Regions from separate parts of the Telluria sp. ZT3P39 genome, predicted to be linked through region 3. Evidence: predicted binding sites of a transcription regulator. Region 3 holds the regulator's gene; each other region holds the start of a gene.

Region 1 (7,638 bases), on a different contig from region 3:
AGGTTCGGGGTGGAGAAATTGGTGGCGTTGAGCGGGTCGACGTCGGCACGCAGGAATTCGCCCAGCACCCGCGCCAGGCCGGCGCGGTCCTTGATCGCGTCGATCTTCGCCAGGCGCGGCTTGAGCGAAGCCAGGCCGGCGGCCTCGATCGCGCTTTCATTCATGTAGGCGGTGTAGAAATCGGCCACCTTGCGCGCTTCGGCGCCGGCCGACTTGCCGGCTCCCGCTCCTTCGATCAGCTTGACGATGCGGCCATTGCTTTCGTCGGCCAGCGCGGTCATCGCGCCCCAGGAGCCGCGGTCGGCCGGGATCTCGGTCCTGGCCATCCACTCGCCATTGGCCCAGGCGTAGAAATCGTCGCCCGGCAGCATGACGGCGGCGGCCGGCCTGGCCGTCTGGGCCGCCGGCGTGGCGGCCTGCCCGGCGGCCTGGGCCGGGGCAAATGCGAAGGCGGCGCCGCACATGGCGAGGGTGATTGCAGTCTTGATCGGAGTCCAGCTGGTCTTCATAGCTTCCCTTCAATGAATAATGGTGGCTTAGTTGTGGTGCAGGTATTGTAAGGCGGCGCGTACCTGCGGCAGCAGGCGCGCCTTCTGGGCCGCGCGCACGCGCACGCCATTGCCGACGCGCTCGGCTTCGACCACGGCATCGGGGCCGAAGTTCTTGCGCATATAGGCTTCCATCATCTCGGCATGGGCCGGATTGCTCGACGAGGACACGATGCTGGCGAACAGGGCGTTGCGGCCCAGGGCTTCCATATTGTTCAGCAGCGCGTCACGATGGGCAATAGCGAAATTCCAGGTCTGGTCCGGATGCTCGCTGGCGATCCCGCCCACGATATACGGCACCAGATCCGGCGGGGTTTGCGGCGACAGCAGCCATTGCAGGGTACGGGCGGCCAGCGCCGGATCTTGCGCGCCGGCAAGTGCGCGGCCGTAGCGGTTGCGCTCTTCGCTGGTGGCGGCGTTGGCGGCGCGGCTGGCCAGGATGTCGTAGGTGGCGGCGTCGGCATAGCGGCCGGCGGTGGCGGTGACGAAATCGATCATCGAGGGCGGCACCGCGGCCGGATCTTGCAGGAGCCGCGCAAAGCGGGCGCGGCCCTGCTCGATCGCCACCGGGTCGCCGGCGCGCGCCAGCGAGGTCGCGAGCATGCCGCGCAGCTGGGCGTCCTCCGCGGTTTCGCCCGGCTTTTCGTCCCAGCCGAGCCCGTCGAACTTCGGGCGCGCCAGGTCGATGAAGAAGCGCCGGATCAGCGCCCGCTCCGGCTCGCCGCGTGCGAGCGAGTCGAGCGTGCGCAGGTGCGACAGGATGGCTTCCCACACGGCCAGGCGCGGCTCGTCGCCATAGCGCCGCACCAGGTTCAGGTAGCCGTCCAGGCCCATGCGGCCGTTCGAGGCCAGGCTCCAGGTATCGGCCAGCAGGCGCAGGCGCGTGCTGTCGGGCAGGCGCGGCGCCTGCTCGGCCAGCGCACGGAAACTCGCCGGGTCGTAATGCAGGCGGAAGTAACCGACGCTGTGCGGGTCCACCACCAGCGCGCCCTCGCAACTGGCCTGGACCAGCGTCGTGCTGGCGCCTGATAGCAGCGTGTACCAGGCCTTGCCGTTGACGGTGCCGACCTGAAGCGGCACGTTCCACAAGCGTTTCTCGACGGGCGGCTCGTCCAGGCGGTATTGTTCCTGCGACAGCGTGACCTTGCGCTTGCCGTCCTCGCACACCTGCTCCACCTTGATCAAGGGGAAGCCCGGCTGCGTGGTCCAGTCCGAGGCCAGTTTTGCCACCGGCTTGCCGGACGCCTTTTCCAGCGCCGCCCACAGGTCGGCGGACGTCGTATTCGAATACTGGTGCCTGGCCATATAGGCGCGCATGCCCTTGCGGAAGGGTTCTTCGCCCAGGTAGGCCTCGAGCATGCGCAGGAAGGCCTCGCCCTTTTCGTAGGTGATGGCGTCGAACGCGGCCGCGGCCTGCTCCTCGTTGTCGATCCGGGCCTGGATCGGGTGGGTGGTCTTGCGCGCGTCCAGGTTCATCACGTATTCGCGCTCGGCCACGCCGTCCAGGTAGGGACGCCATTCCGGGTGGAAGTGCTGGGTTGCCTTGGACGCCATCCAGGAGGCGAAGCCTTCGTTGAGCCACAGGTTGTCCCACCAGGCCATGGTCACCAGGTTGCCGAACCACTGGTGGGCGACTTCGTGGGCATTGATGTTGAAGGTGAATTTCTTGACCCGCTCCGGGGACTTCTTCGGGTCGTACAGCAGGGTCGGCTCGTTATAGACCACGGCACCCCAGTTTTCCATCGCGCCATTGAAACCGCCCGGAATCGCGATCTGGTCGAGTTTCGGCAGCGGGTACGGGATGCCGAAGTAATTATTGAAGTAGTGCAGCAAGTCGCGCGTGGCGGCCAGCGGGAAGACGGCCGAGCCGAGCTTACCCTCGGTCGTGACGATGCCGATGTCGACGCCGTCCTGCTTGCCGGCCAGACGCTCCAGCTCGCCCGCCACCAGCACCACCAGGTAGCTCGGCATCTTCGGGGTATTGCCGAAGGAAATGCGCTGCATGCCCCCAAGAAGCTTTTCCTGCTTCTCGATCGGGGTGTTGGAATAGGCCTTGAAATGGCCCGGTACGTCGACCGTCAGTTTGAAGCGGGCGCGGAAGGCCGGCTCGTCCCAGGTCGGCAGCATGCGGCGCGCGTCGCTCGGGGCCATGGTGGTGGCGATCAGCTTCTTGTCCGCCCCGCCCGCCTTGTAATTGACATAGAACAGCCCGCGTCCCTCACGGTTGATCTGGCCGCGGAAGCGCATGGCCAGTTCGTATCTACCCGGCGGGAGCAGCTTGGGCAGGTCGAAACGCAGGGTCTGCTGCGCCTTGTCCAGGATGGGAGTGAGCGCGAGTTTGCCGACGCCCTTGCCGGACAGGCTGGCCGCCTCGATCTCCAGGTGGTCGGCGTTGAGCATGATGGTCGAGGTCGCGTTCAAGACTTCGATTTCCACCGTTTGCGACCCGCGGAAGCTGTTGCCCGCGACGTCAGGCATGATATGGGCGGCATATTGCAGCGGAATCACGTCCTTCGGCAGCTTGCCGGGCGTGGCCGCGAACGAAAACGGCGCCTCGGCCTGGGCCGTGGCCGCAGTCAGCGCGAACGCGGCTGCTGCGGCGGTGCGCGCCACTAGCATGTCTCTCATAGAGTTCTCTCTCGAATCTGTTTTTATTTGATGTCGGTCGCGCGCCGTGGCGCAACGACCCAGGATGCAGGGTAAGCAAGCCGGCTGCCGCCTGCGCCTGGAATGCGACAGACTGCAAAAAACGCGGCCAAACTGCTGAATACGGGGAATGGCGACCGGCATTCTGGCCCATGCAGGATCGCTTGACCATGCATGACTGACAACATTCATGACTGGCGAAAAATATTTCAATTATTTTTCGTCGAAACCCTAAAGTTCCCGAAAGCGCATCCGTAAATGGCTTAGATAGCCGGTAATCCAGCCGGCGAACCTTGCCTCGGTGCTGACATGAAATCGAACGACGTTCTCTCGATGTACGAAAACCTCGCTGGCCTCACCGGCCAGATGAAGCACGCGGCACAGGCAGGCGAATGGACCGCTTTCGACAAGCTGAACGTGCAGGCCAGCGTGGCGGCAGGCGCCGCGATCTGCGGCGTGCCGGCCCTGGACGGCGCCAAGCGCCAGCGCAAGATCGATTTGATCAAGCAGCTGATGGCCAACGACCGCGCGATCCGCGACGTGACCGAGCCGTGGATGGGACAGCTGGACCGCGCGATGTGCGCGCATTGATTTGGTACGGATCTGGATGAAGGCACCTGCGGGTGCCTTTTTTGTTGGCTGAAGGTTCCGTAGGGTGGGCGGCTACGCCGCCCGCGCGTTCAAACTTCCTTCGCTTCGTCGGACGATGTTGGGACTCACGCACTGGTTGAACGCGCGGGCGGGAAGACCCGCCCACCCTACTCTTCCAGATTACTCAGCTTCCCCAGACACCTGCGCTGGAAGCTGTTGAGCCCCTCCGCCACCAGCGCATCGTCCTCCGACAGCATCCCCGCATCGATCAGGATCCGCAGTTTGGCAATATGGTCACCCTGCGCCACCGCCTGCGCCAGGCTCGATCCGCCCGGATCGCCCGCCAGCGCGATCGCGTCGGCCACGTCGTTCGGAAAGTCCCAGTGCGTGGCGATCACCGCCGACAAGGCCCGGCTGCGCGCCAGCAGTTCCGCGCCGAAGGCCGCCGATTTCGGCGCCTTGCCGTTCTGGCAGACCCGGTCGGCCAGGCGGAACGCCACGATCAAGCCGACGTCCTGCATCAGCCCGGCCAGGCAGGATTCGAAAATGTCCGCCGTCAGCCCCGGCGCCATCAGGCTGGCCGCGACCGCGCACTTCTCGGAATGGTTCCAGACCAGCGGCGCCGCACGCCGGGCGAAGCCGGCCTCCTGCATGCGGATCACCGGACGGAAAGCGACCCGGGCCAGCAGCATGCGCAGGCCGTTCTGGCCCAGCAGCATGATGGCCGCGTCCAGCGTCTTGATGGGAGTGATCGGCCGGTAATAGGCGCTGTTCGCCTCGCGCAGCACGTCGGCCACCAGCACCACGTCTTCGGCCACCTGGCGCGACAGCTCGCCGGTGGTCACGCTCTCGTCGCGCAGGCTGCGCAGCAGCTTGGGGATCAGCTCGGGAACGCGCGGCACCAGTTCGGCGGCCACGGCCGGATTCTGCGCCACACTACGGACTTGCTCCAGGATCAGTTGCTCGGTCTCCGCGGGCGCGTCGAACCCGGCCGGGCCCAGCAGCCAGCGGTAATACAGTTCGTCGGCCTGGGCGGCGCCAGATGGCGCATCCGGGGCGCCGGCGTCGAGCTGCGCGGCGGCGGCCACCTGGCTGTCGGCGCTGCCCATCAGACGATTGATCCAGTTTTTCATAGTATGCGGCTGTTCCTGTGCCCAGATTGTAGCGCCTTCAGAAGCCGGAAATGAGAAAAGCGCCCGCAGGCGCTTCGTTCATGCCCGGGCGGGCGCCCAGGCAAGGAATTCGGGAGAGCGAACACCAGGTATCTCCTGGCGTCGCCTCTTGCCGGTTGCATCCGGCGTCCGCTGCCTAAGCTGGCTCACGAACTGCTTCCGGACACAGGCGTTTCTTCAACGTTACCTGGTTTCCGCGCCACGCTATCGGTGGTGGCTGCGCCAGGCCTCTGTGCCGTTTGTGATCTAAACGACCACATTTTTAGTATAACGCAAAAATCAAACTTGTGTAGACGACTCTTGTGCAACTGTTTCAGCTGGTACATGCGCTTTCGCGGACTTGCCCAGTGTGCCCAGGCGCGCCTTCAGGCGCGTCCCCAGGGTGACGGTCGGCTCGACGTGGCGCGGGGCTGCCTTGCGCCTGGCCGCCCGCTTGCGGCGCATCAGCACCAGCACGCCCGCCAGCAGCGCCAGCAGGCCGGCAATGCCGGCGCCCACCTGCAGCCAGGGGAACCCGGCCTCCGGCGGCGGTTCCAGCTTTTTCTTCTTCAGTTTATAGGGCCTGGCAGCCGGCGCCGTCCCCATCGCCACCTGCAGCTGCTTGACCTTGCCCTCGAGCTGGCCGAGCTGCTCGTGCAGTTGCGCGTTCTTCGCGCCCAGGGCCACGCAGGCGTGCTGCTCGGGCTGCACTTGCGGCGCGCAGGCGGCCGGCGCAGGCGAAGGAGCCGGCTCCGGCTTGGGCGGCGCAGTAATAGGAACCGGCTTGGGACGCCTTGGGACAGGAGCCGGCTTGTCGACCTGCACCGGCTCCGCAACCGCGATCCTGGCGGGGGCTGGCTTCACCACGACAGGCACGACCGCCGCCACCGGGATCGGTGGCGGCGCCGGATGCGGATCCGGCGTCAGCCACAAGGTAGCCAGCCGCACGCCGCGCTGCGCGCCGTCGCCGAGTTCCAGGTAGAGGTGCAGGTGGGCCTCGTCGACCGGCTTCAGGGAGGTGACGTGCAGGAATTGCCGGCCGTCGCGCCGCATGACGGAGAAGGTCAGGCTCGACAGCACCGGCGGCATCGAGATATTCGCGCCGTGGTAGACGTTCGGGCTGGCCAGGCGCACCTGCACCGGCGTGGCGGCGTCTTCCAGCATGGTGAGCTCGATGTCGGCCACCAGCGGCTGCCTGATGTAGGAGCTCACGCGCGGCTCACCGAGCTCGGCAGCCTGGACGGCGCCGGCCAGCAGCGCGCAACTGAATAACAATAACAAGGGAAGGCGAAGCGCCATAAGTCGATGCAAGAATGAAGCCTGTTCGTCATTAACGGACATTGCGATAAACTCTTTAATCCCAGCCTTGCATTCGACAGGACATGCCCATGAACAACAGGATTGAAAAGGACAGTTTCGGCCCGATCGAGGTTCCCGCGGATCGCCTCTGGGGCGCCCAGACCCAGCGCTCCCTGCACCATTTCCACATCTCGACCGAACGCATGGCGCCGGAACTGGTCGCCGCCCTGGCCCAGGTCAAGCGCGCCGCCGCCGCCGTCAACCGCTCGCTGGGCAAGCTCCCCGCCGACAAGGCCGACGCCATCATTCGCGCCGCCGACGAAGTCCTGGCCGGCCGGCACCCCGAGGAATTCCCGCTGGCCGTCTGGCAGACCGGCTCCGGCACCCAGAGCAACATGAACATGAACGAGGTGCTGGCCAACCGCGGCTCCGAGCTCATTGGCGGCGAGCGCGGCGAGAAGCGCCTGCTGCACCCGAACGACCACGTCAACATGGGGCAATCGTCGAACGACATCTTCCCCACCGCCATGCACGTGGCGGCGGCGCTGGCGGTGGCGAAAAACCTGTTGCCGGCATTGTTGCAGCTGCGCTCGACCCTGCTGCGCAAGTCGCGCGACTTCGAGGACATCGTCAAGATCGGCCGCACCCACCTGCAAGACGCCACGCCCCTGACGCTGGGCCAGGAATTTTCCGGTTATGTCGCCCAGCTCGAGTTCGCCGAAAGCGCGATCCGCTCCACCCTCCCCGGCCTGCTGTCGCTGGCTGCCGGCGGCACGGCGGTGGGCACCGGCCTGAACGCCCATCCGGACTTCGCCCCGCGCATCGCCGCCGAGCTGGCTTCGCTCACGGGGCTGTCGTTCAAGACCGCGCCGAACAAGTTCATGGCGCTGGCCGGGCACGACGCGCTGGTGTCGAGCCACGGCGCCCTGAAAACCCTGGCCACGGCCCTGATGAAAATCGCCAACGACGTGCGCTGGATGGCTTCGGGGCCGCGCTCGGGCCTGGGTGAAATCACGATTCCCGAGAATGAGCCGGGCAGCTCGATCATGCCGGGCAAGGTCAATCCGACCCAGTGCGAGGCGCTGACCATGCTGTGCTGCCAGGTATTCGGCAACGACGTGGCGATCACGGTCGGCGGCTCGCAGGGCAATTTCGAGCTGAATGTGTTCAAGCCGATGATCGCGCACAACTTCCTGCAGAGCGCGCGCATGCTGGCCGACGGCATGCGTTCCTTCGACACCCATTGCGCCCAGGGCATCGAGCCGAATCACGCGCGCATCGGCGAGCTGATGGAAAAATCGCTGATGCTGGTGACCGCACTGGCGCCGCACATCGGGTATGATCGCGCCGCGCAAATCGCCAAGACCGCGTCCCACGAGGGCCTGACCCTGCGCCAGGCCGCC
Region 2 (7,638 bases), on a different contig from region 3:
CTTGGTGAGGAAGCGGATGCGGCGGTCGATCTCGCGCAGGCGGCGCTTGCCGTAGATGTAGTCGCCGTTTTCCGAGCGGTCGCCGTTCGACGCGGCCCAGTGCACGATGCGCACGACTTCCGGCCGGTCGACGTCGATCAGCTGCAGCAATTCGTCCTTGATGGCCTGGTAGCCGGCGGGCGTGATGTAGTTCTTGGCCCCGGCAGGGATGGCCTGGGCGAGCGCCAGCGCTTCGCCGTCGTCGTCGTCGTTGTCGGACTCTTTTACAAATGCCTTATTCATGGTCTTATTGTAACGGCAGCGGCGCCTCGATGCCCTTGCTTGCCGTATCATGCGCTCATGGACGGAGAAAAATCGGCGGGACATCCGGGACACAACACGCGCATCCATCCGCGGGCCGGCCGGCGCTCGCGGCTGCTCGCCCCCCTGGTGCAGCTGGCGGCGCTGGTGCTGCTGATCGAGTCCTGGACCTGGCAGGTCGGCAGCCGCGCCGCGGCCCGCCTGGCCGCCTGGCCGCCGCTGCGCTGGCTGGAAGCGCGCATCCGGCTCCTGCCGCCGTGGGCGGCCCTGAGCGTGTTCGTGCTGCCCGGGGTGCTGCTGTTTCCGGTCAAGCTGCTGGCCCTGTTCGCGATTGCCAAGGGTCATGCGCTGGCGGGCATCGCCACCTTCGCGGCCGCCAAGCTGGGCGGCGCCATGGTGGTGGCGCGCATCTACATATTGACTCTGCCGACCCTGCTCAGCCTCGTCTGGTTCGCACGCTGGCATGGCGGCTTCATCGCCCTGAAAGACCGCTGGCTGGCCGGCTTGCGCGCCAGCGCCTTCTGGCGCCGCACCCGCGTGGCCGTCAACGGCGCGCGCCGCGGACTGCGCCGCCTGCTGCGCCGCGCCGGGCGCCAGCCCAGCCACCTGTCGCGCGTGCTGCGCCGCTTCAACGCGCGCTTCAAGGCGCGCCAGCTGGCGCGGCGCGACGAAAAAACCGAAACCGAACAGTCATGAGTCCGAATCCCACCCTTGCCGCCGAAATGCAGGCGGCCGCCTCCGAGATCTTCCTGCTCGACGCCGCCACGCTCGCCATCGTCGACGCCAACCAGGCCGCGCGCCTGAACCTGGGATACGACGCGGCCAGCCTGGAGGCGATGGACGTGCACGCCATCGCCCCCAGGCTCGATCCGGGCGCGCTCTCCAGCCTGCTGGCCGGGCTGGGCGAGGAAATCGGCGCCCAGGTGGGCATCCGCACCCGCCTGCTGCGGGGCGACGGCAGCAGCTATCCGGTCAAGCTGTGCTTCCTGCGCATCGTGCGCGACGGCCGCTCGCTGCTGCTGGCGATCGCCGACGACCTGACGCTCGAGCAGGCCGCCGCCCAGGCCCTGGCGCAGTCGCAGGCGCGTTTCGACGCCATCGTGCGCAATACCCCGGGGCTGGTGTTCCAGCTGGTGCACTACCCGGACGGGCGCCTCGAATTCCCCTGGCTGAGCGAAGGCTGCCAGGCCCTGCTCGGCCTGTCCGTGCTCGAACTGCAGCGCGACGCGTCTCTTTTCGAAGGCCTGATCCTGCCGGACGACCGCAAGGGCTACCTGGATTGCATGGCGGCGTCGCGCGACCAGCTGGGCGCCTGGAACTGGGAAGGCCGGATCTGGATCGACGCCTGGAAAGACGTCAAGTGGATCAACCTGCGCGCCACCCCGCACGCGATCGACGGCGGTGGGGTGCAGTGGGACGGCATCATGACCAATATCAGCGACAGCAAGCAGGAGCAGCACGAGGTGGTGCGCTCGCGCTCGCGGCTGGCCGAGCTCACCGACCACATCGAGCAGGTCAAGGAACAGGAACGGGCCCGCATCGCGCGCGAGATCCACGACGACCTGGGCGGCAACCTCACGGCCATCAAGATGGCGCTGGCGATGCTGGCCGCGCGCCTGCCCGAGCAGCCGGTGCTGCTGGAAAAAGCCAACTACCTCGACGACCTGGTGGACCGCACCATCGAGGCGGTGCACCGGATCTCGCTCGACCTGCGCCCGACCATGCTCGACCTTGGCATCGTGGCCGCGCTCGAGTGGCAGGCAAGGGAATTCGAAAAGCAGATGGGCATTGCCTGCAGCTTCCGCTGTCCGGAGAATGACATCCTTCTCGACGACGACCACGCGACCGCCCTGTTCCGTATTTTCCAGGAAGCGCTGACGAATATCGCCAAGCATGCCGGCGCCACCCGCGTGACGGTGTCGCTGCGGCGGCAGCGCGCCCACCTGACCCTGGTCATCTGCGACAACGGGCGCGGCATCGAGCCCGCCGACCGCCTCAAGCCGCAGTCGTTCGGGCTGCGCGGGATGAGCGAGCGCGCCAAGGCGCTGGGCGGCACGCTGGCCTTGTCGCCAGCGCCCGGAGGTGGCACGATGGTGACCATCAAGACCAGGCTGGCTGCCCCGCAAGCACCGCGCGAGGCGGCCGCCCACCACGAGTTGAGCAACAGCGCAGGACAGAATGACTGACAAAGCAATCATCCGTGTATTCATTGCCGACGACCATGCCATCGTCCGCGAAGGCCTGAAGCAGATCCTGGCCGAACAGGGCGACATCATCGTGGCCGGCGAAGCGGAAACCGGGCTCGACGCCATCAAGCTGGTCGGCAAGTCGCGCCCCCACGTGATGCTGCTCGACATCTCTCTGCCCGACCGCAACGGCATCGAAGTGCTGAAACAGGTGCGCAAGGACCGGCCCGACCTGGCCGTGCTGATGCTGTCGATGCACCGCGAAGACCAGTATGCGATCCGTTCGCTCAAGGCCGGGGCCTCGGGCTACATGACCAAGCAGAGCGCGCCGCGCGAGCTGGTCACCGCGATCCGCCAGGTGGCGGCCGGCCAGAAATACGTCAGCGCCGCGCTGGCCCAGACCCTCGCCGCCCAGGTCGGCGAAGACCACGACGCACCGCTGCACGACGCCTTGTCCGACCGTGAATACCAGACCCTGACCATGATCGCCTCCGGGATGTCGGTCAGCGACATCGCCCGCGAACTGTCGCTGTCGGTGAAGACCGTGAGCGAATACCGCGCCCGTTTGCTCGTGAAGATGAAGCTCAAGAACAGTGCGGAGTTGACGCATTATGCGATTCGCAACCAGTTGGTTTCATAGCATCAAAGATCTTTGTTACTGTTTTTTAATTGATGGTTGGCAATAAAGATGCTTATCATTACGCCAAACCGCAATCCGCGTCATTACAGCCATGTCCACCACGTCGTCCCCCTCCCCCATTGTCCCCGGCCAGAATCCTGCCGATATTGCCCGTGAAGCGTTCCGGCGCCTCGCGACGCGCCGCATTGCGCCGACGCCGGACGCCTACCGCGCCATCTACGACGAGATCGCCGGCGTCCCCCCGGCCCCCGCCGCGCCGGCCGTCAACCCGGCCGCCGAGGTTTTGGAATCCTTCGCCCGCCGCCTGGCCGATACGCCGGGCGAGGTGTCGGAATACGGCCGCCGCCTGCTGCGCGCGTCGAAGGCCGCCGACTGGGCCGGCTACGCCCAGGCGCTGGGCCAGATGGCCGAGCGCCACCTGCGCCGCAACACGCCGGTGATGGCGATGGGCGACGAAGACCCGGACGCGCGCCACCTGCGCGAGATGCTGGGCCGGTCGCTGGCCTTTGCCCTGGCGACCCTATTGGCCGGCAGCAAGGACCTGGTGCTCGAGGCCGAAACTCTGGGCGGCGCCGTCAAGCTGGCGCGCGGCGACGAACTCGGTGAGCTGTCCAGCCGCCTGAAGCAGCTGTGCTACCAGGTCGAACTGCACAGCGGCGACCAGGCCGAGCAGCGCGAACTGCTGCTGCGCCTGTTCCGGCTGCTGCTGGATAACGTCAACGAGCTGCTCGACGACGACAGCTGGATGCGCGGCCAGATCGCCGCCGTGCAGGACCTGATCTCGGGGCCGCTCGATACCCGCTCGCTGGAAGACGCGACCCGCAGCCTGAAGGATGTGATCCTCAAGCAGGGCCAGCTCAAGCACAGCATCTCGGACGTGCGCGCCACCGTCAAGAACATGATGATGACCTTCATCGACCGCCTCGGTTCGGTGGCGGCCTCGACCGGCGACTACCACGCCAAGCTGGGCACCTTCTCGAAGCGCATCAGCGGGGCGGCCAACATCGACGAACTCAACGACATGCTGGAAGAAGTGCTGCGCGAGACCCGCCGGGCGCAGATCGATGCGCTGGCGTCGCGCGACCGCATGATGGAGGTGCACCGCGAAGTACAGGAAGCCGAGGACCGCATCCGCCTGCTGGAAGCGGAGCTCCAGCATATGAGCGAGCTGGTGCGTGAAGACCAGCTGACCGGCAGCCTGAACCGGCGCGGCCTGGAAGAAGTGTTCGGGCGCGAAAGCGCGCGCGCCGACCGCCGCAACACGCCGCTATGCGTGGCGATGCTCGACCTCGACAATTTCAAGAAACTCAACGATACCTACGGCCACCTGGCCGGCGACGGCGCCCTGAAGCACCTGGTGACGGTGGTGCGCGACACGCTGCGCTCGATGGACGTGATCGCCCGCTTCGGCGGCGAGGAATTCCTGATCCTGCTGCCCGAGACCACGGTCGAGGCGGCAGCGGCGGCGATGGTGCGGGTGCAGCGCGAGCTGACCCGCCATTTCTTCATGCACGAGAACGAGAAAATGCTGATCACTTTCTCGTGCGGCGTGGCGCTGCGGGTGCCGAACGAAGGCCAGGAGAGTCTGATGGCGCGGGCCGACCGCGCCATGTACCAGGCCAAGCAGACCGGCAAGAACCGGGTCGTGGTGGCGAATTAAGCCGCGCTAACCCATTTCTTCGCTAGATTAATCCCTCTTATTGAGTAAGCGCGCCCGGACGCGGCGCGCTGCGCATCTCGTCCTTGGCGCCCTGGGCGCCCACCGCCTTGAGCATGCGGTCGGTCGAGGTGCGCTTGGCCAGGCGGCTGCCCGTCATCGTATGCCCATCCTGGCCGGCCGTGTTGGAGGTATCCGCGGCGACTTCCGCCATGGTCGGCGTCGGATCGGTGTCGGGCGCCGAGGCGCATCCCGTCAATCCCAGCGCCAGCACGGCGCATGCAGCAGCAATCGTCTTCATTTTTTCTCTCTCCGGACAAGAAACGCGTTGGTTCGTGTGCGGCCATCAGGGCCGCGCCCGCCAAAATCGTAACAGTTTTGCATCACCCCGGCGCATGTGGCGGCAAATTATTCTGGACGAAGAGAAAAAATAAATCTTTTTTTGCCCTAAAGTTCGCCATTCCACGGTCGTTTAGACGCGCTGCCGAAAGAAACTTGAGCGAAAAGAGGCGGAATTAATTTCGCTCCGGGCCCTCAAGTTCTTGCCGCAAAGCACGTTACCAGCAACAACAGCGGTGTGATCGTCACGGAACAGCGTGGCGCACCAAAGTGAACAGGGCAAGGCAGCCCACCCCTGAAAGACCTAGTCTGGAGAAACACCATGGCATCCGTAATCAATACCAACGTCGCATCCCTGAACTCGCAGCGTAACCTGTCGACCTCGCAAGCATCCCTGAACACCTCGATCCAGCGCCTGTCGTCGGGTCTGCGCATCAACAGCGCCAAGGACGACGCTGCCGGCCTGGCAATCTCGGACCGCATGAGCTCGCAGATCCGCGGCATGAACCAAGCAACCCGCAATGCGAACGACGGCGTGTCGATGGCCCAGACGGCTGAAGGCGCCCTGTCGAGCTCCGGCGAAATCCTGCAGCGTGTCCGCGAACTGGCAGTGCAGTCGTCGAACTCGTCGAACTCGGCCGGTGACCGCAAGGCCCTGCAGACCGAAGTGACCGAACTGACCTCGGAACTGAACCGTATCGCCAACACCACCGAATTCAACGGCCAGAAGCTGCTGGACGGCTCGATGGGCACCGCGAACTTCCAGGTCGGCGCCAATGCAGGCCAGCTGATCTCGATGACCGGCTCGAACTTCAGCACCTCGACCTACGGCAACAACAACGTCGGCAAGGATGCGAACGCCGTCGTCGCGGCAACCACCGCTGCCGCCGGCACCGCAGCCGTCTCGGGTTTCCTGGGCAGCGCCAACGTCGCTACCACCGCTACCGATACCGCCAAGTCGATCGCTTCGAAGATCAACGCCGAAACGTCGAAGACCGGTGTGACCGCTTCGGCGACCACCGAAGTGCAGATCGACGGCGCAGCCGGTTCGTACGCACTGGACCTGACCTCGGACAACTCGACCGCAGTGCGCGTCTCGTTCTCGATCGGCGGCGCCGGCGCCACGGCCGACGACTTCGCATCGGGCATCAGCGCAATCAATGCCCAGACCGCCAAGACCGGCGTGACCGCATCGTTCGACTCGGCCAACGGCGGCGGCATCAAGCTGACCAATGCTTCGGGCAACGACATCAAGCTCGAGAACAAGAACGCTGCTGCCGGTGCTGCGATGACCATGGCCAGCTACAAGGCCGACGGCACCACCAACGCCAGTTTCTCGGTTGTTGCAAACACCGGCGTCGGCACTGCCAACGGCCGCGTGTCGATGGACTCGGAAAAGAGCTTCTCGGTTGCCGAAACCACCGCCACCGGCTTCGCGCTGGCCGGCAGCTCGAACCTGAAGTCGGTCGCCAACATCGACGTCAGCACCTTCGACGGCGCACAGGCCGCGATCAAGGCAGCCGACGCCGCCCTGTCGTCGGTCAACAGCCAGCGCGCTTCGTACGGCGCACTGCAGTCGCGCTTCGAATCGGCGATCTCGAACCTGTCGTCGACCACCGAGAACCTGTCGGCATCGCGCAGCCGCATCGTCGATACCGACTTCGCTGCTGAAACCGCGAAAATGACCCGCGGCCAGATCCTGCAACAGGCTGGTACCTCGATGCTGGCCCAGGCCAACTCGCTGCCGAACGGTGTCCTGTCGCTGCTGCGTGGTTAATTACCGACGGACTGACTAGTCCATCCGTGCTGTAAAACGGTTCCTCGGCTGAAGAAATTCAGCCGGGGAATTTTTGCTAGGGAAGTCACATGAACATCCAATCTCTTGGTTCACCCGTGGCGTCGCGGCTGGAGGAGCGCACGCTCGCTCCGATCGAGCAGCAAAAGGCGGAGCCCACCAAGGCGGTGAAGCCCACCGAGGCCCCCGGAACGACCCCGGCATCGCGCGCGCAGCCGTCGCGCGAGCAGGTCGACGATGCCGTCCGCAAGATCAACGAGGGCATGGCAGCCACCTTGCAAAGCCTGGAATTCGCAATCGACGATGACAGCAAGGAAATCGTGGTCAAGATCATCGACCAGGGCACCCGCGAAGTGGTGCGCCAGATTCCTTCCGTCGAAGCGCTCGAGATCGCCAAGTCCATCGACAAGATGCGCGGCCTCCTGATCAGCCAGACTGCCTGAGCCGGTTCTACCTTATTACCGCCGGCGCACGTTCCCCGGGAGCGTGCGCTGCGCTTCCGCGCCTGCCGCCGGCGCGCGCATCCGCACATGATGTCTTCCTGCCATCCCTGTTTTTAACTATTTGAATTGGGATACCTTTCCCGCTCTTAAGTCCGGTTTGCTTCTGTCGATAATGACTTACATTATCGCTTTCACGGGAGAAACAAAGTGGGCATCAGTTCATCCGGCATCGGCTCCGGCCTCGACGTCGACGGCATCATCAGCAAGCTGATGCAGGC
Region 3 (7,638 bases):
AACTACTAATCTCACTTGACAGTCATCATAGAAGGGTGGGCGGCGAAGCCGCCCACCCTACATTTTCAGCGGGTAAAGCTGAAGCGCACCGGCGCCGCCGGGCTGTGACTCACCGCATCGAGCTGCTTCAGGTCGGCCAGCCACGGCCCGTCGTAGCGGATCTCGTAGCTATTCTTCCCCTTCCTGAACGCGTAGGCCGGCGTGATGTCGATGGTATTCATGTGCATCGTGTGCGGCTTCACCGGGTGGTAGTCCTGGGCCGTCAGTGCGCCGCGCTTGACCATCATGCCGGTGTAGTCGAGCGGCTTGCCGGACTTGTCGAGCACCTCGAAGCGGCGGCCGGTAAGTTCGTCTCCGGCGGCCACTTCGCGCGGCACGTAGATGGTGGTCTCGCCATGGTTCTCGACCGTCAGGCGCACTTTCACCTTGCCGCCGGTGGTCTCGACCTCGAGCTGATGGCGCACGATCGCGTCTTTTTCCACGGCGCCGACGGCGCTCACCAGGCCGCCCAGGGCGAACAAGAGCAGCGGGAGGATTCGTTTGACATGCATTCGTGCTCCTTGAAAGAATATTTCAAACAGACGGCAAAAATGACATTTTATTTCAAGGCGGCCGGCAGCGGTTCCGGCGTCGTTGCCAGGATCATCACGGCAACGCGCCGGTTGCGCGCCTGGTTGACCGGGCTGTCGTTGCGCGCCACCGGCCGGGTCGAGCCGTAACCGATCGCCGACAGGCGCGCCTCCTGCACGCCGCCCTCGATGAACAGCCGCACCACGCTGGCCGCGCGCACCGCCGACAGTTCCCAGTTCGACGCATACTGCGGTGTCGCGATCGGCAGGTTGTCGGTATGGCCTTCGACTTCGACCATGTGCGGGTCGTCCTTGAGCAGGCCGGCCACTTCGCGCAGCACGTCGCGCGCGTCCGGCTGCAGCACCGCTTCGCCCTGGTCGAACAGCGCGCTGGCATTGATCTCGATGCTGATGCCGCGCGCATTTTGCGTCACGCGCACCTGCCCCGATTTCACCAGCGGCAGCAAGGTCGCCGACAGGTCTTTCGACAGGGTCTCCAGGCGCTGGCGGTCGCGCCGCGCGGCCTCGATCCGCTTGCGGTTGACGATGTGCGACAGCGGCAGCGCCGGTTCGACCCGGGTAGCGGCTTGCGGCGCGAGGCTGCGCCCGCCGAAGGCGTCGCCCAGCGCTTCGGACAGCACCGCGTACTTGCCTTCGTTGACGATGGAGATCGCGTACATCACGACGAAAAACGCGAACAGCAGCGTGATGAAATCGGCGTAGGAAATCAGCCAGCGCTCGTGGTGTTCGGCCGAGCCGTTGGAATCGTCGTAGCGTTTGCGCGCCATGCCGCTTAGTGGCGCGCCAGCAGCGACGCCACCCGTTCGTCGACCACGCGGGTGTGGTCGCCGCTGGCGAGGTCGTGGAAGACTTCGGCCAGAATTTCGTACTGCGCCACCTTGTCGCTGACGATGGCTTTCAGTTTATTCCCGACCGGGAAGAAGAACAGGTTGGCCAGCCCGACGCCGTACACGGTGGAGACGAAGGCCACCGCGATGCCGGAGCCCAGGCGCGATGGGTCGGACAGGTTTTCCATCACGTGGATCAGGCCCAGCACCGCACCCAGAATGCCGATGGTCGGCGAATAGCCGGCCGCCGATTCCCAGATGCGCGCGGCCTGGCGCTGGGCGAATTCGTAGGCGCTGATTTCGCTCTCCAGCAGGCTGCGGATCTTGTCCGGATTGATGCCGTCCACCACCAGGCGCAGGCCCTTCTGGATAAATTTATCGTTCGTTCCCATGTACTGCTCGAGCGAGAGCAGGCCGTCGCGCCGCGCCGTCAAACTCCACAGCGCGATCTCGCGCGAGAGCTTGTCGCGGCTCGACTTCGGCGGGAAGAACACCCAGCGCAGCATGCGCATGCCGCGCAAAAAGCTGCGGGTCTCGCTTTGCAGCAGCACCGCGCCGAAAGTGCCGACCACCACGATGGCGAAGGCGGCCGGCTGCACCAGCGACGCGAACTTGCCGCCGTCGAGCGTGTGGCCCACCAGGATGCCCGCCAGCGCGAGCACCAGCCCGGCTACGCTGGCCCAGTCCATAATTGCTCCTTGAGCGAGGCACGCAGCCGCGACACCGCCTGGGTGTGCAGCTGCGACACGCGCGATTCACTCACGCCCATGACCGCGCCGATTTCCTTCAGGTTGAGTTCTTCCTCGTAGTACAGGCCCATCAGCATCTTCTCGCGCGGCGGCAGCTTGTCGATGGCGTCGATGACGGCCTGGCGGAAGTCGGTGTCGAGCAGCGAGCGCAGCGGGTCGGCATCGTCGACCGCATAGCGGTCGAGGAAGCCGGCGCTGCCGCCATCGCCTTCGTCGTCGTGGAAGTCTTCGTAGTACAGCAGCTGGTGGCCGCCGCCGTCGCCCAGCATGTCCTGGTATTCGGACAACGAGATCTTGAGGGACTTGGCGATTTCGGATTCGCTGGCCGGGCGTCCCAGGCGCTGCTGCAGCGCTTCCATCGCGGCCTCGACCTTGCGCATGTTCTGGCGCGTGCTGCGCGGCATCCAGTCGCTCGAGCGCAGTTCGTCGAGCATGGCGCCGCGAATGCGCAGCACCGCATAGGTCTCGAACTGGGCGCCGTGATTGTCTTCGTAGCGGTTGATCGCATCGAGCAAGCCGATCATGCCCGCCTGCACCAGGTCATCGACTTCCACGGAAGGCGGCAGCTTGGCCTTCATGTGGTGGGCAAGACGCTTCACCAACGGCATGTGCTCCGTCAGCAAATGGTTCTTGTCCGTTTTCCCTTTGACCGTGTACATGCGTTGCTTGTCTTCTCTTCTTCTCTAGCAGGTCAGGACCCGAAATGTGCGTTGCCTCCCCGGCCCATCGCGTGCAGCGCGAACTTGCCTGCCAGCTGGCGGAAAGCAACCGACGCACCCGCCAGCGGGAAGGCATCGACCACGGCGCGCCCCAGGCGCGCGGCGCGGTGCAGGTATTCGTCGGCCGGTACCGAGCCCATCGAATTGAGGGTCACCGCCAGGTAGCGTGTTGCCGCGGTAGACATATTATCGTATACAACCTTGGCTTCGGCCTCTGTCGCGCCGGTAACCAGGATGCCGAAAGGACGGCGGCCCAGCTGGTGCGACAAATGCTTGATCAAGGCATAGGCATTCGTGATCGAGGTGGCCGAGGTACCGACCTGCACCACGATCTCGGAACTGGCCATCAGCGGCAGCGGCAATTCGCCGTCCGGGCCCAGTTCGGCGTCCACCATCACGATGCCGGCCTGCTTGACCAGCACGTCGAAGGTCTTGGCCAGGCGGCGGGTATCGTCCGCGCGTTGCGGGGTGCCCAGCGACGCCACCGAAAAGCCCTGCGGCACGGCGTGCAGCACCTGGTTCAGGCCGCACTCCTGGCGCGCCACGTTGGTCAGCAGAGCGGCGCGGCTGATGCCCAGTCGGCGGGCGACGCCGTACTCGCGCTCGCAGGCGTCGACGATCAGGACGTCGTTGCCGGTCCGGGCCAGCGAGGCGCCCAGGTTGACGAGCATGGCGCCCTTGTCGTCTTCAGGGGTGGCGGACAGGAAGGTGACGATGCGCGGGCGCGGGCCCTGCAGCATCCGGCGCAGGCCTTCGGCCTGGTCGAAATCGAAACTAGCCAAGGGACACCTCGCGCAGGCTGCGGTCGTTGTGCAGGTTGGCCGTGCCGGCCATCATCAGCGGCAGGTCGGCGTCGCTGATGCCGTTGGCGCCGCTCTTGCTGCGGAAGGCGCGGTCGACCAGCATCGCGCGGTCGGCCAGGTGCAGGTCTTCCGGCACGCGCTGGCCGTTCGAGATGTAGTGCAGGTTCAGCTTCTGGCGGATCACGACGTCGAGCACGTTGCCGATCGAGGCGGCTTCGTCCAGCTTGGTCATGATGCAGCCGGCAAGACCCGTGCCCTGGTAGGCGCGCACCACTTCGTTCAGCGTCTCGTTGGTCGAGGTCGCGTTCAGGCACAGCAGGCGCTTCACGTCGGCGCCGGATTCGCTCAGCATGGCCACTTGTTCCGTCACCATCTGGTCGCGCTGCGACATGCCGATGGTGTCGATCAGCACGGTGTGCTTGTTCTTGAGTTCTTTCAGGGCGATGCGCAGGTCGGCTTCGTCCTTCACCGAGTGCACCATCACGCCCAGGATCTTGCCGTAGATGCGCAGCTGCTCGTGGCCGCCGATACGGTAGGCATCGGTGGTGATCAGGGCCAGCTTGTCGGCGCCGTGGCGCATCACGCAACGCGCGGCCAGCTTGGCGGTGGTGGTGGTCTTGCCGACGCCGGTCGGGCCGACCAGGGCGAACACGCCGCCGCGCGAGAGCAGGTCGTCTTCGTTGGCGATGGTGGTCAGGTTACGGGCCAGCACGGTCTTGATCCAGCGCAGCGCTTCGGCCGCGTCGCGGGTAGCCGGCATCTTGTCGATCAGGTAGCGCGCCAGCGTCGCCGAGAAACCGGCGGCCAGCATCTCGCGCAGGACGGCGTTCTTTTGCGGCTCGCGCTGCGAGCCGGCATTCCACGACAGCTCGGCCAGCTGGGTTTCCATCATGCCGCGCATGGCGCGGATTTCATTCATCATGCCGCTCATTTCGAGCGTGGCCGATTCCTTGGCCTGGGCGATGGCGGCGCTCATCATCGAGCTCATGGCGGCCATGTCGATGGTGGCTGCCGGGGCCGGGGCGCGGCGGTTTTCGTAGGTCGGCGGCACTTCCTCGGCGACAGGCGCTGGCGCTGCGCGCCGTGGTTCGGGAGCGGTGAAGGCGGGGGCAAAAGCGGCCGGGGCGCGGGCAAAGACCGGTTCCGGGTCGAAGCCGTTGTCGAAGGCGCCAAACTGCGGCTGCGCTTCTTCGATGCTCGGCGAGGACAGCGATGCGACGTCGTCGTTGTCCAGCGCCAGGATCTCGACCACGCCGTCGACCGGACGGTTGGACAGGATGACCGCGTCAGGACCGAGCGCCTCGCGCACCTTGCGCAAGGCGTCACGGGAGGTAGCCGCTGTAAATTTCTTCACGTTCATCGTTGTTCTCCGCACTTCAACTGGTCTGTTCTACGTTTTCTGCGGGCGCAATCGCCCGTCCATAGTCAACATTATTGACGATGCCGTGCGGAAACCATCTGGGGAGAAGGAAGGGGAAAAGGGTCTATTTCCCCGAGGATCAGGCTCCGTGTCCGATCGGAGTAAGCAGCCAATGCAAAGTTGTGACATCTCAGCAAGCAGTTCTTGATACTTGCCTATGCTCGAAAACTTGTGACAAGAAGCCTTTTTGGGAGAAACGCAGATGCTTAAATGCTCATTTGAACTGAACGACAAACCGATGAGTGTGCTTAAAATGAACACTATGCAATTCCCAGCGTTTTCAGGCTTGGGGGCCCATGCAAACCGCCGAGAATTTGCTTGTCATGCAGGAATTGGCCCCATTCCTCCCGGTATTTACTATGTACTCGATCGCCAGTCAGGCGGCGTGCTGGGCCCGCTGCGCGACCTCTTCAGTAACCGAGGGGACTGGTTCGCCCTCTATGCGACTGACGGAAGAATTGACGATGAAACTTTCTGTAACAAAGTAAAGCGAGGCCGTTTTCGGCTCCACCCGAAGGGAAGCCTGGGAATCAGCCAAGGTTGCATTACCATCGACAGCCATACGGATTTCCGCATTCTGCGAGCTCGCCTGAAGGCGAGCAGTCAGATCGCCATCCCAGGCAGTACCTTAAAGGCTTACGGCCAAGTAACAGTAAAGTGAAAACGTTTATCACGCATGTCATGCTTGCCGCTTGGGTGCTTGTCGGCACCGCTGCCCTGGGATGGATGTGGCTCGCCCGTCCCGACCTTGGCCCACAGGTTCCACCAGTGCTGTCTGTCTGGCTCGTCGAACTCTACGGCTCAACAAATGGAGAGGAACTGCGGGATCTCGAAACCCTGCTTGCGCTCGGTAGTGCGTTCGTCGTTGTCCTTGTCGTCACCTATTCGGCCGTACTCATCTTCCGGCGATACCGGCATTGACCAATGACGCGCGGCGAGTCCTGCTCACATCGGCACGCCGACCAGGCTCGTCACCCGAATCGTCTTGGTCTCCGGAATCTCGTTATGCGACAGCACCTTCAGCTGCGGCACCGCGCGGCGCAGGAAACGCGACAGCAGGACGCGCAGCGGCGCCGGCACCAGCAGCACGGGGCTCAGGCCCAGCTCTTCCTGCTGCTGGGCGGCATTGGCCGCCTGCTGGGCGATGGTGTCGGCCAGGCCTGGCTCGATACCGGCGCCGTCCCCGCCCGTGCCCATGGCCTGCATCAGCAAGCGCTCGAGGCGGTTGTCGAGGGTCATCACCGACAGCTCGTTCATGCCCGGGAACAGCTGCTGCACGATCGCGCGGCCCAGCGCCACGCGCACCATGGCGGTCAGCTCGTTCGGATCCTGCGTCTGGGTGGCGTACTCTGACAACGCCTCGATGATGGTGCGCATGTCGCGGATGTGCACCCCCTCTTGCAGCAGGTTCTGCAGCACTTTCTGCAAAGTGGACAGCGACACGATCTTCGGCACCAGGTCTTCCACCAGCTTCGGGGTTTCCTTGCCCAGGTGATCCAGCAGCGCCTGCACTTCCATGCGGCCCAGCAGTTCCGAGGCGTGGGTCGTAATCAAATGGTTCAGGTGGGTCGCCACCACGGTGCCGGCGTCGACCACGGTATAACCCATGCTCTGCGCCTCGTCGCGCAGGCTGGCGTCGATCCAGGTGGCCGGCAAACCAAAAGCCGGATCGACCGTCACGATGCCCGGCAGCGTGCCGCTGGCCATGCCCGGGTTGATCGCCAGGAACTGGCCGTTCATGGCTTCGCCGGTGCCCACTTCCACGCCCTTGAGCGTGATGCGGTAGGCTGAAGGCTTGAGTTCCAGGTTGTCGCGGATGTGCACGGGCGGGGCCAGGAAGCCCACTTCCTGGGCGAATTTCTTGCGGATGCCCTTGATGCGCTTGAGCAGCTCGCCGCCCTGGGTCTTGTCCACCAGCGGAATCAGGCGGTAGCCCACTTCCAGGCCCAGGGTGTCGACCGCCATGACGTCCTGCCAGGTCGCTTCTTCCGATTCGGCCGGTGCCGCCGCGCCGGCTGTACCGGCCGCCGCAGCCTCAAGCGCCGCGGCCGCTTCCTGGGCCGGCGCGTCCCTGCGGCGCTTGGCGATCATGTAGCCGCCGCCGACCAGGGCGCCGCCCAGCAGCAGGAACACCAGGTTCGGCATGCCCGGGATCAGGCCCAGCGCCAAAATGATGCCGCCGGTGATGTAGAGCGCTTCCGGACGGGCGAACAGCTGGCTGGTCAATTGGGTGCTGATGTCTTCGTCGCTGGCCACGCGCGAGACCACCATACCGGCCGCGATCGAGATGATCAGCGAAGGCAGCTGGGCCACCAGGCCGTCACCGATGGCCAGCAGCGTGTAGACCTCGGCCGCCTTGCCGAATGCCATGTCGTGCTGCACGATACCGATGATCAGGCCGCCGATGATGTTGATCAGGGTGATCATGATGCCGGCCACGGCGTCGCCCTTGACGTATTTCGAGGCGCCGTCCATCGCGCCGTAGAACTCGGCCTCTTGCGCGACTTCGTTGCGGCGCTTGCGGGCGTCG

Evidence for each region. Region 3 encodes FliA, which starts transcription of late flagellar genes. Its sites were predicted from a motif close to CTAAAGTTTNNNNNNNNNNNGCCGNTA; they were not measured.
Region 1: the regulator FliA is predicted to act here: its motif matches at 3,426-3,452, upstream of AC56LR_RS19215 (flagellar protein FliT).
Region 2: the regulator FliA is predicted to act here: its motif matches at 5,231-5,257, upstream of AC56LR_RS11965 (flagellin N-terminal helical domain-containing protein).

What each region holds. Positions count from the first base shown of each region.
Region 1 is NZ_JCASIH010000028.1:38,865-46,502, forward strand. It holds gene AC56LR_RS19205 (M13 family metallopeptidase) at 1-509, opposite strand, end outside; gene AC56LR_RS19210 (M1 family metallopeptidase) at 537-3,176, opposite strand; gene AC56LR_RS19215 (flagellar protein FliT) at 3,504-3,785, shown strand; gene AC56LR_RS19220 (HDOD domain-containing protein) at 3,953-4,918, opposite strand; gene AC56LR_RS19225 (type IV pilus assembly protein FimV) at 5,237-6,235, opposite strand; gene fumC (class II fumarate hydratase) at 6,325-7,638, shown strand, end outside.
Region 2 is NZ_JCASIH010000010.1:45,746-53,383, reverse strand. It holds gene greB (transcription elongation factor GreB) at 1-282, opposite strand, end outside; gene AC56LR_RS11990 (hypothetical protein) at 340-996, shown strand; gene AC56LR_RS11985 (sensor histidine kinase) at 993-2,486, shown strand; gene AC56LR_RS11980 (response regulator) at 2,479-3,126, shown strand; gene AC56LR_RS11975 (GGDEF domain-containing protein) at 3,218-4,786, shown strand; gene AC56LR_RS11970 (hypothetical protein) at 4,824-5,084, opposite strand; gene AC56LR_RS11965 (flagellin N-terminal helical domain-containing protein) at 5,445-6,899, shown strand; gene AC56LR_RS11960 (flagellar protein FlaG) at 6,989-7,360, shown strand; gene fliD (flagellar filament capping protein FliD) at 7,568-7,638, shown strand, end outside.
Region 3 is NZ_JCASIH010000029.1:56-7,693, forward strand. It holds gene AC56LR_RS19295 (hypothetical protein) at 66-551, opposite strand; gene motD (flagellar motor protein MotD) at 599-1,357, opposite strand; gene AC56LR_RS19305 (flagellar motor protein) at 1,363-2,106, opposite strand; gene AC56LR_RS19310 (RNA polymerase sigma factor FliA) at 2,088-2,825, opposite strand; gene AC56LR_RS19315 (MinD/ParA family ATP-binding protein) at 2,858-3,667, opposite strand; gene flhF (flagellar biosynthesis GTPase FlhF) at 3,660-5,048, opposite strand; gene AC56LR_RS19325 (DUF2778 domain-containing protein) at 5,296-5,769, shown strand; gene AC56LR_RS19330 (hypothetical protein) at 5,766-6,029, shown strand; gene flhA (flagellar biosynthesis protein FlhA) at 6,054-7,638, opposite strand, start outside.